2 regions of the Brevibacillus sp. HB1.2 genome follow, and region 2 is predicted to be linked to the other one. Evidence: riboswitches for the same ligand, from Rfam matches in the RefSeq annotation. Region 2 holds a riboswitch; the other holds the start of a gene.
The links. Region 2 has a riboswitch for S-adenosylmethionine ahead of HPY28_RS14125 (MetQ/NlpA family ABC transporter substrate-binding protein). Riboswitches for the same ligand answer to the same signal wherever they lie in the genome.
Positions count from the first base shown of each region.

Region 1 (4,212 bases), on a different contig from region 2:
GGCCACCTCTGCGACGACGCCCAAATCATGGGTGATCAAAATGATCGACGTGTTCAATTGTTCCTGCAACTCTTTCATCAGACGAAGGATCTGTGCCTGAATGGTCACGTCGAGCGCAGTCGTCGGTTCGTCGGCGATAACTAACTGCGGTTGGCAGGCCAGCGCCATGGCGATTCCGACACGCTGCCGCATGCCTCCGCTTAGCTCGTGAGGATACTGCTCAAATCGCCTCGCCGCCTCCGGAATGCCTACCCTTACAAGCAGTTTCAGCGTCTCTTCCTTTGCTTCTGTCTTCGTCTGCTTTCGATGTTTGATCAGGCCTTCCGCAATCTGCTGGCCGATTTTCATCGTTGGATTCAGCGAGGTCATCGGGTCCTGGAAGATCATACCGATCTGCGACCCGCGAACCTGCTGCCATTCCAGCTTCGTCAGCCCAGTCAGTTCACGCCCGCGAAACCGAATGCTGCCGTCTTTTACCTGACCGGATCGCGGAGGAATCATTCCCATCAATGCCCGGGCGGTCACACTTTTTCCGCAGCCGCTTTCTCCGACAATTGCCAACGTCTCCCCCTCCTTCACAGAAAAGGAAACCCCTCTTACCGCCTGCACCTCTCCACCGTACGTGCGAAAGGAGACGCGCAACTGATCTACTTCCAACAATGGCTTCACGATGTACTCCTCCTCATTTCCTGATCCGCGGGTCCAGTGCGTCCTGCAAACCGTCCCCGAGCGCGTTGCACGCGAACATGGTAAGGGAAATCATGAATCCCGGAAAAAACAGCCGCCACCACTGTCCGCTCAGCATAACTGCCAGCGCGTCGTTGGCCATGGTTCCCCAGCTGGCGGTTGGTGCCTGAACTCCCAGCCCAAGAAAGCTGAGAAACGATTCTGCGAAAATCGCATGTGGTATCGTAAAGGTCAAGTTCACGATGATGACGCCGATCGTATTCGGCAACAGATGTTTCATGATGATTTTGGCATGAGAGGTACCCAGCTTTTCTGCAGCCAGCACAAACTCCTGACGCTTGATCTGCATGATCTGCCCTCTGACCAGACGGGCCATGCCGACCCAGCCGGTTAGTGAAAGGGCAATAATGATCGTTGCGAGTCCAGGCTCCAGAACCACCATCAGCAGGATTACCACCAGGAGATACGGAATGCTGTACAGAATTTCAGCCAATCGCATCAGGATGTTGTCCACACGGTCGCCCAGCTTGTTCCTCCCTGCCATATAACCGGATATCCCGCCGATGCAAACGCCGATCACTAGGTCGATGGCAGCTGCCGCCACACCAATAAATAAAGAGATTTGACCGCCTACCCAGGTACGTGCCCACATGTCCCGACCCAAGTCATCCGATCCAAACCAGTGCTCGCCCGACAGTGGCAGATTTCCCTTCGTCAATGACTGTTCATGCGGGCTGTGGGGAACGATCATCGGCCCGATGATGGAGAGGGTCACCACTGCCAAGAGAAGGAAGAACCCGAGCATTGCCAGCTTGTTGCGGAATACTCGCTGCAATACCTCCTGCCAATACCCAAGACTGGGACGTTCCCGAATTTCCTCGGATAGCCGGGTTCGGTCTACTGGTCGAAACAGCGAATCCAGTTGTGTTGCCTGATTGGCCATAACGCTACTTCCCTCCACTCGTCAATCTGATGCGCGGGTCAATCACCCGATACAGCAGGTCGATGATGTACAACGTAAAAATGAGGACAAAGCTGTAAAATACTGTGGTGCCCAAAATAACAGGGTAATCGCGGTTAAAAATACTTTCCACGAAGTATTTGCCGAGCCCGGGAATGGCAAAAATCTTTTCCACCACAAAGGTTCCGGTCATCAGGTTGGCAAACAGCGGACCGATAAAGGTAAGAACCGGCAATATGGCATTGCGCATCCCGTGTCTAACGACAATAGAAAAGGTGCCAAGCCCTTTCGCCTCCGCTGTGCTTATGTATTCCTGTTGCCAAACCTCAAGCATGCTGGCTCGTACGAAACGAGCGATAATGGCGAGCGGACCGATAGCGAGCGCAAGCGTTGGAAGAATCGAGTGTTCCCAGCTCCCCCACGCAGCAACGGGAAACAGCTCCCATTTGACCGCCAAGTACTTGATCAACAGTGGCGCCAGAATAAAACTGGGGACGGAGATCCCGATGATGGCTGCAAACATAGACAAGAAATCCAGCGTTCGATTGTGATAGAGTGCCGCTACGATTCCCAGTGTGATTCCACCTGCTAGCGCGACAATAAACGACTGGAGTCCCAGAATAGCCGATGCGGGAAATCCTTCTGCAATCAGCGTGTTCACATCCCTCGTCTTGGACTGGATAGAGGGCCCCAAGTCAAATTGCAGCAATCCTTTCAGATAGAGCAGGTACTGTACCGTGATTGGCTGATCCAGGTTGTACTCCGCCCGCATGTTCTTTACCACTTCTTCTGGAAGCATTTTGGCGTCAGACGCGAACGGGTCACCCGGAATCAGGTGCATGGTCACAAACGTTACCGTGACAATGATCCACAGCGTAACGATCATGAGAAAGCCACGCTTGACCGCATAATGAAGCACGTTGTTTCCTCCTTCACATAACACATAGTAAAAAGATATGAATACTAAGAATTATAAATATAGAAAACCCCTCTCCGAAAAGAAGAGGGGCGATTACACGGTTCCCACCTTCTCATCTCGCAGAATAACTCCGCAGGAATTAGCACCGTAAGGTCAATCAGACCAAGGTTGCCGGGTTTCATCGGGCCAGCCCCTCCACCACTCTCGATAAGAATGTTCTATGAAATTTAATTTCATCGTAAAATTCTTTTTTATCTTATCATTTTACTCGGATATGTCAATGCTGTTCAATGACAATTGATTTTTCTTTATAATTTATGGAAAAAGTAAATCTTCACACACGTGTGGATATAAGGATGTCAGCCCAAATCTTAATTGTGGTAGCTAGGATCAACAAGGCAAGAATGGTCTGGAGAATCCGGGTGCCCAAACGTTTGCTGACCTTCGTACCGAGTGGCGCTGCCATGATGCTGGCGATTACCATGATCACGGATGGCCACAGCAATATGTCCCCTGCCATCCATTTCCCTATCGTCGAACCGATGGAAGAAAAAAAAGTGATGGCAAGAGATGAAGCAATCGTAACTCTTGTCGGAATCTTGAGGATGGTCAGCATGATGGGAACCAAAATAAAAGCGCCAGCTGCCCCGACAATTCCGGAGGCGCCTCCGACAATCAAAGCGGATAATACGGCTGTTGGTTTATGAAAGATAACCTCGGTCTGTTCACGTCCGTCCATCCGCTTTTTTGGCAGAAACATCAAGATTACAGCAATGGTGGCCAAGATGGCGTAAACGATATTGATAGCATCTGCCGAAAGAAATTTTCCTCCATACCCTCCAAGCAAGCTCCCAACAATAATGGCACTTCCCATATACGCAACGAGCTGGTAATGAATAAGCTTATCTTTGCGCAGAGTCCAAACAGCAGCTAGGGTGGCAAAAAATACTTGGACTGCACTTATTCCGGATACTTCGTGAGCTGTGTAAGCAACGAATCCAAGGGCGGGCGGAATGTACAGAAGCATCGGATACTTGATGATGGAGCCCCCGATTCCGACGACACCAGAGATAAATGATCCCGCGAAACCGATAACAAACAGTGTGATCACAAGGTCGATAGTCATACGCTCACCCTTTGCAATACCTCGCTTCGTTTTATCCTCGTTCTACGATTGCCAAGCCGTCTATTTGCCATTTCAAGATTCCGCCGCTCAAATTCATGACATCCTTGAATCCGTTTGCTTTTAGAATGCTTGCGGCAATAGCGGATCGGGCACCGGAACGGCACTGTACGAGAAGCGGCTTATCGAGAGGAATCTCATCCAGCCGCTTGGCGAGCGTACCGAGCATGATGTGCTGTGCATCCGGAATGTGTCCTTCCTTCCACTCAGCCAGATTCCGTACATCTACTACGTGTACTTCTCCCTTTTCCACCCGTTCTGCAATCTCCAACGGTGTTACCTCTTCGATTGTCTCGAGCGAAGACACTTCCCTTTCCATTAACTTGCCACTGTCGATAAAGCCTGTGACATAATCAATCCCTACGGCATGCAAGGCCTGCAAAATCCCGTCCAGATCATCTGGGGTGGCCATGAAGTGAACCGGGCGATCGTAATCGACAATCCAGCCCGCCCAGTTGGCAA
Region 1 is NZ_JABMIU010000001.1:179,602-183,813, forward strand. It holds gene HPY28_RS00855 (ABC transporter ATP-binding protein) at 1-669, opposite strand, end outside; gene HPY28_RS00860 (ABC transporter permease) at 683-1,630, opposite strand; gene HPY28_RS00865 (ABC transporter permease) at 1,635-2,567, opposite strand; SAM riboswitch class I at 2,677-2,781, opposite strand; gene HPY28_RS00870 (sulfite exporter TauE/SafE family protein) at 2,902-3,693, opposite strand; gene HPY28_RS00875 (MBL fold metallo-hydrolase) at 3,725-4,212, opposite strand, start outside.
Region 1: linked by a shared signal. The riboswitch ahead of HPY28_RS00865 (ABC transporter permease) and the one ahead of HPY28_RS14125 (MetQ/NlpA family ABC transporter substrate-binding protein) in region 2 are both predicted to bind S-adenosylmethionine.

Region 2 (4,212 bases):
CCCTTAATGGTCGTAATCGAGCCGTACAACAGATTGGTGCTAATCGGAAAACGTGCAGAGAGTGTTCCTAGAACAGGATCGAGAGCGGCATCCCCGCGAAAGGCAACGCGAACAATTTTGGAAACGGGTCCGGTTTCTTTTATCTTGGACAAAATCTCCTGTGGTACCTGATCGTCGAAAACCGTTTTGATAAAATTACGTGTCGTTTGCTCTTGCGGATTGCTGAAAACATCCAGAACAGAGCCTTGCTCGATGACGACACCGTTTTCCATGATGGCTACTTGGTCGCAGATTTTTTTAATGACCTGCATTTCATGCGTAATGAGCACGATGGTCAGGTTGAACTTTCGATTGATGTCGAGCAACAGCTCCAGAATCGATTCAGTCGTCTGCGGGTCGAGAGCAGAAGTCGCTTCGTCACAGAGCAGGATTTCCGGATCAGTCGCAAGTGCACGAGCGATACCCACCCGTTGCTTTTGTCCACCGGATAGCTGAGAAGGATAAGCGTTTGCTTTATCAGACAAGCCAACCAAGCCGAGAAGGTCTTCTACCTTGCGCTTAATGACATCTTTGGGGACGCGATTCATCCGCAAGATTTCCGCCACATTGTCAAAGACATTATAGGAAGAGAGCAGGTTGAAGTGTTGAAAAATAATCCCGATCTTTTTGCGAGCTTGCCGCAGCTCTTTTTCTTTGAGGGTCAGCATGTTGTGGCCATTGACGATCACAGAACCGCTGGTCGGCTTCTCCAACAGGTTGATGGTGCGGAGCAGGGTACTTTTTCCTGCTCCGCTAAAGCCGATAACCCCGTAGATTTGCCCTTTTTCTACCTGAAGGGATACGCCCTTCAATGCTTCTACCTGCTTGTTTCCTACTTGATACGACTTATGAATATCGGTTAGCTGTATCATAACGAGTTCTCCTTGTTGTTCTTGATGTTCCTGGCGTCGATCTTACCAGGACGGCAGTACAGCCCCTTCAAAACGTTCGTCGATGAATTTTTTCACTTCTTCCGAACGGTAAATGTCTACCAGCTTTTTGATAGCTGGGTTGTCTTTGTTGGTTTCGTTGACTGCCAAGATGTTCACGTATGGAGAGTCAGCCGTCTCAGCGAAGATCGCATCTTTTTTCGGGGAGTAGCCAGCTTCCATTGCGAAGTTCGTATTAATCGAAGCTACCTCTACGTTGCTCAACGAGCGTGCCAGGAAAGCAGCCTCCAGCTCTTTGAATTGCAAATTTTTTGGATTTTCTACGATGTCCAGTGGCGTTGCATTGTCGCCCGCGCCATCTTTGAGCTTAATCAAGCCAGCTGCCTGATAGAGCAGCAGGGCGCGTGCTCGGTTGGTTGGATCGTTTTGAATGCCGACAACGCCGCCTGCCTGGATGTCCTCGACTTTTTTATGCTTGGTGGAGTACAGGCCCATCGGGTACGTGACGGTTTTTCCGACCTCGACAATTTTTGTTTTATGATCTTGATTGAACTTCGCCAAGAACGGGATGGTTTGGAAGCTGTTTACATCGAGATTTCCTTTATCGAGAGCTTGGTTCGGCTGTACGTAGTCGTTGAAAACGACGACTTCGACTTCAAGTCCTTTGCCTTTGGCGACTTCTTTCACTTTGTTGAGAATCTCTTCGTGCGGGCCGCCAGTGACGCCCACTTTGAGTGAGGTTTGTTCAGCAGCAGTGCCACCGTTAGCAGGAGCAGCTTCTTGTTTACCGCCGCAAGCCGTTACGAGCGATGCAGCGAGCAGTAGCGTAGTGAGCAGAAGACCAGTCTTTTTCATGAAAATACCCCTTTTCTCTGGATGTAAGATGGAAAAGAAAAAAGCCTCTTCCGACAGAAGAGGCGAAAACTGCGAGTATGTAACCACACTGCAACAATACCTCTCTTATCTGTCGGAATAAATTCCGCTGGATTTGGCACCGTATCGTTTGCGATAGGTTGCCGAGGTGTCATAGGGCCAGTCCCTCAACCTCTCTTCATAAGAGAATGTGCTATGAAATTATCATTCCAAACATTGTCGCTAATTCTTATTTGGATAGTTGGATTATAACGACTGAATTTTTAGGTGTCAACTGTTTTTGCAAACGAATGACTTGGTGGAAAAATGTGAAATTGATCAAAATACGAATATTATATTGAAGAATTAAAAAATCATATGTATAATGAGAGCGAATGAACCCGATACCAGCTATCGTAGGTGATGACATGACTCTAGTGGACTCCAATGAAACCAGAAAAAAGCTGTCTGCCATCTATAATGAGATAGCAAAAGAGTTGTTCGGATTTGGAACGACTTTGCTCCGAGTCACGATTGAAAACCAGATGATTACGTTCCAAGCCAAGCATCGCCGCTCTCCGCGCTCACAAGCGTTGGAAGGAGAAGCGCCGGCCCTCAAGCTCGAAGTCGATTTTCGCATGTCCCTTCTTTATAAGAAGAGACTGAGAGAGCGACTGGAGGAAGAGATGGGGTTGCCGTTGGAAGCCGTGCTACGGGACTATGATGCGCCTACGCAGTGGGCGATCACGAATGTTATTTTAGCTGAATCAGAACTGAATACCTGACGCAATCGTTCGGATTTTCTCTTTTGATCTATCTTAAGGGGAGACCGTAGACTTTGCGTAAAAACGGGTGTCACTTCTCTTTGTTTACGAAGAAAAGTGCTCTTGTTTAGAATGATACGTTCTAATCAAGGGTACTTTTCTTTTTATTGTACCACCATATTTTGTCATCAAATGAACCCAACTGGAGGAGAATTACGATGAAAAAATTACTTGCTGGAATCCTGTCTTTTTCTATGATGTCACTGGCTCTCGCTGGCTGTGGCAGCAACGATCAACCACAAGCGGGTGGGGCTGGCGGCGAAGCCAAGGGTGAGCCACAAAAGCTGGTCATCTCCACATGGGGCTTCTCTGAAGACTTTTTCCGCAAAGAAGTATATGAGCCGTTTGAAAAAGAACATAACGTGAAAATCGTACTGGAAATCGGGAACAATGCAGAGCGCCTGAACAAAATTCGCCAAGGAAGCTCCGATGTAGACTTGATCTACCTCTCTGACTACTATGCACAGCAAGGGATTGAGAGTGGCGCATTTGAAAAAATCGACCGCAGCCGCATCCCGAATCTGGATCAAATCTATGATATTGCCAAAGCACCACTGGGCGAGGAGTACGGTCCAGCTTACACGATTGGCCAATTCGGGATTGCCTACAATCCAAAACTCGTGAAAACCGAGATCAAGGATTGGAAAGACTTGTGGAACCCAGAACTGGCAGGCAAGCTGACATTGCCAAGCATTACGTCCACAACTGGCCCAATGGTTCTCGACAGTGCTTCCCAGATAGCGGGCAGCAAGGAATTTAACGAGGATCAAGCCTTCGCGAAAATGAAAGAAGTTAACCAAGGTGTAGTGAAGTTCTACGACAAGACCTCCGAATACGTGAACATGTTTGGACAAGAAGAAATCGGCGTAGGACCGATCATGGAAATGTACTTCAAAGACATCAAAGCCGCTGTTCCGGAAGCTGTTTTCGTACAACCTGCAAGCGGCGGATATGCGGTCATGAATACGGTTAACATCGTAAAAGGCTCGAAAAACAAAGCACTCGCAGAAGACTTCATCAACTACCAGCTGAGCAAGGAAGTTCAGGAAAAAACAGCAAAAGCAAAAATCGATTCCCCTGTAAACAAAACGGTTCAACTGACAGAAGAAGAAGCAAAAGGCGTAACGTACGGGGAAGAAACCGTAAGCAAGCTGCGTATGATGGACATGAAATTCGTTAACGAGCACTCTAAAGCATGGATTGACCGTTGGAATCGTGAAATCACGCAATAACGAGCGATAGAAAAACAAGGGCGAGGGTATAGACATTTGTGGATATACCCTCGTTTTCATGAGAAATGAACGTGAGGAGGACCACTCGTGCAAAAGATCATTCTTGACGTGGATACGGGCATTGATGATGCGCTTGGCATCATTCTCGCTGTGAAGAGCGGGCAATTCGATTTGGTGGGCATTACTACGGTGAATGGAAACGTGTCGCTGCGAAAAGCCACAGAAAACACGTGCAAAATTCTCGATTTCTTGCAAGTCGGCGAGCAAATCCCTGTCGTCTGTGGAGCATCTGAACCGTTGCTGCGGCCGTTGTTTTTCGAGCATGCCGTGCATGGGGAAGATGGCTTGGGCGGTGCTCTGGCAGGTGTTCCGGTT
Region 2 is NZ_JABMIU010000005.1:46,184-50,395, forward strand. It holds gene HPY28_RS14120 (methionine ABC transporter ATP-binding protein) at 1-911, opposite strand, end outside; gene HPY28_RS14125 (MetQ/NlpA family ABC transporter substrate-binding protein) at 954-1,784, opposite strand; SAM riboswitch class I at 1,887-1,989, opposite strand; gene HPY28_RS14130 (hypothetical protein) at 2,210-2,566, shown strand; gene HPY28_RS14135 (ABC transporter substrate-binding protein) at 2,764-3,837, shown strand; gene HPY28_RS14140 (nucleoside hydrolase) at 3,925-4,212, shown strand, end outside.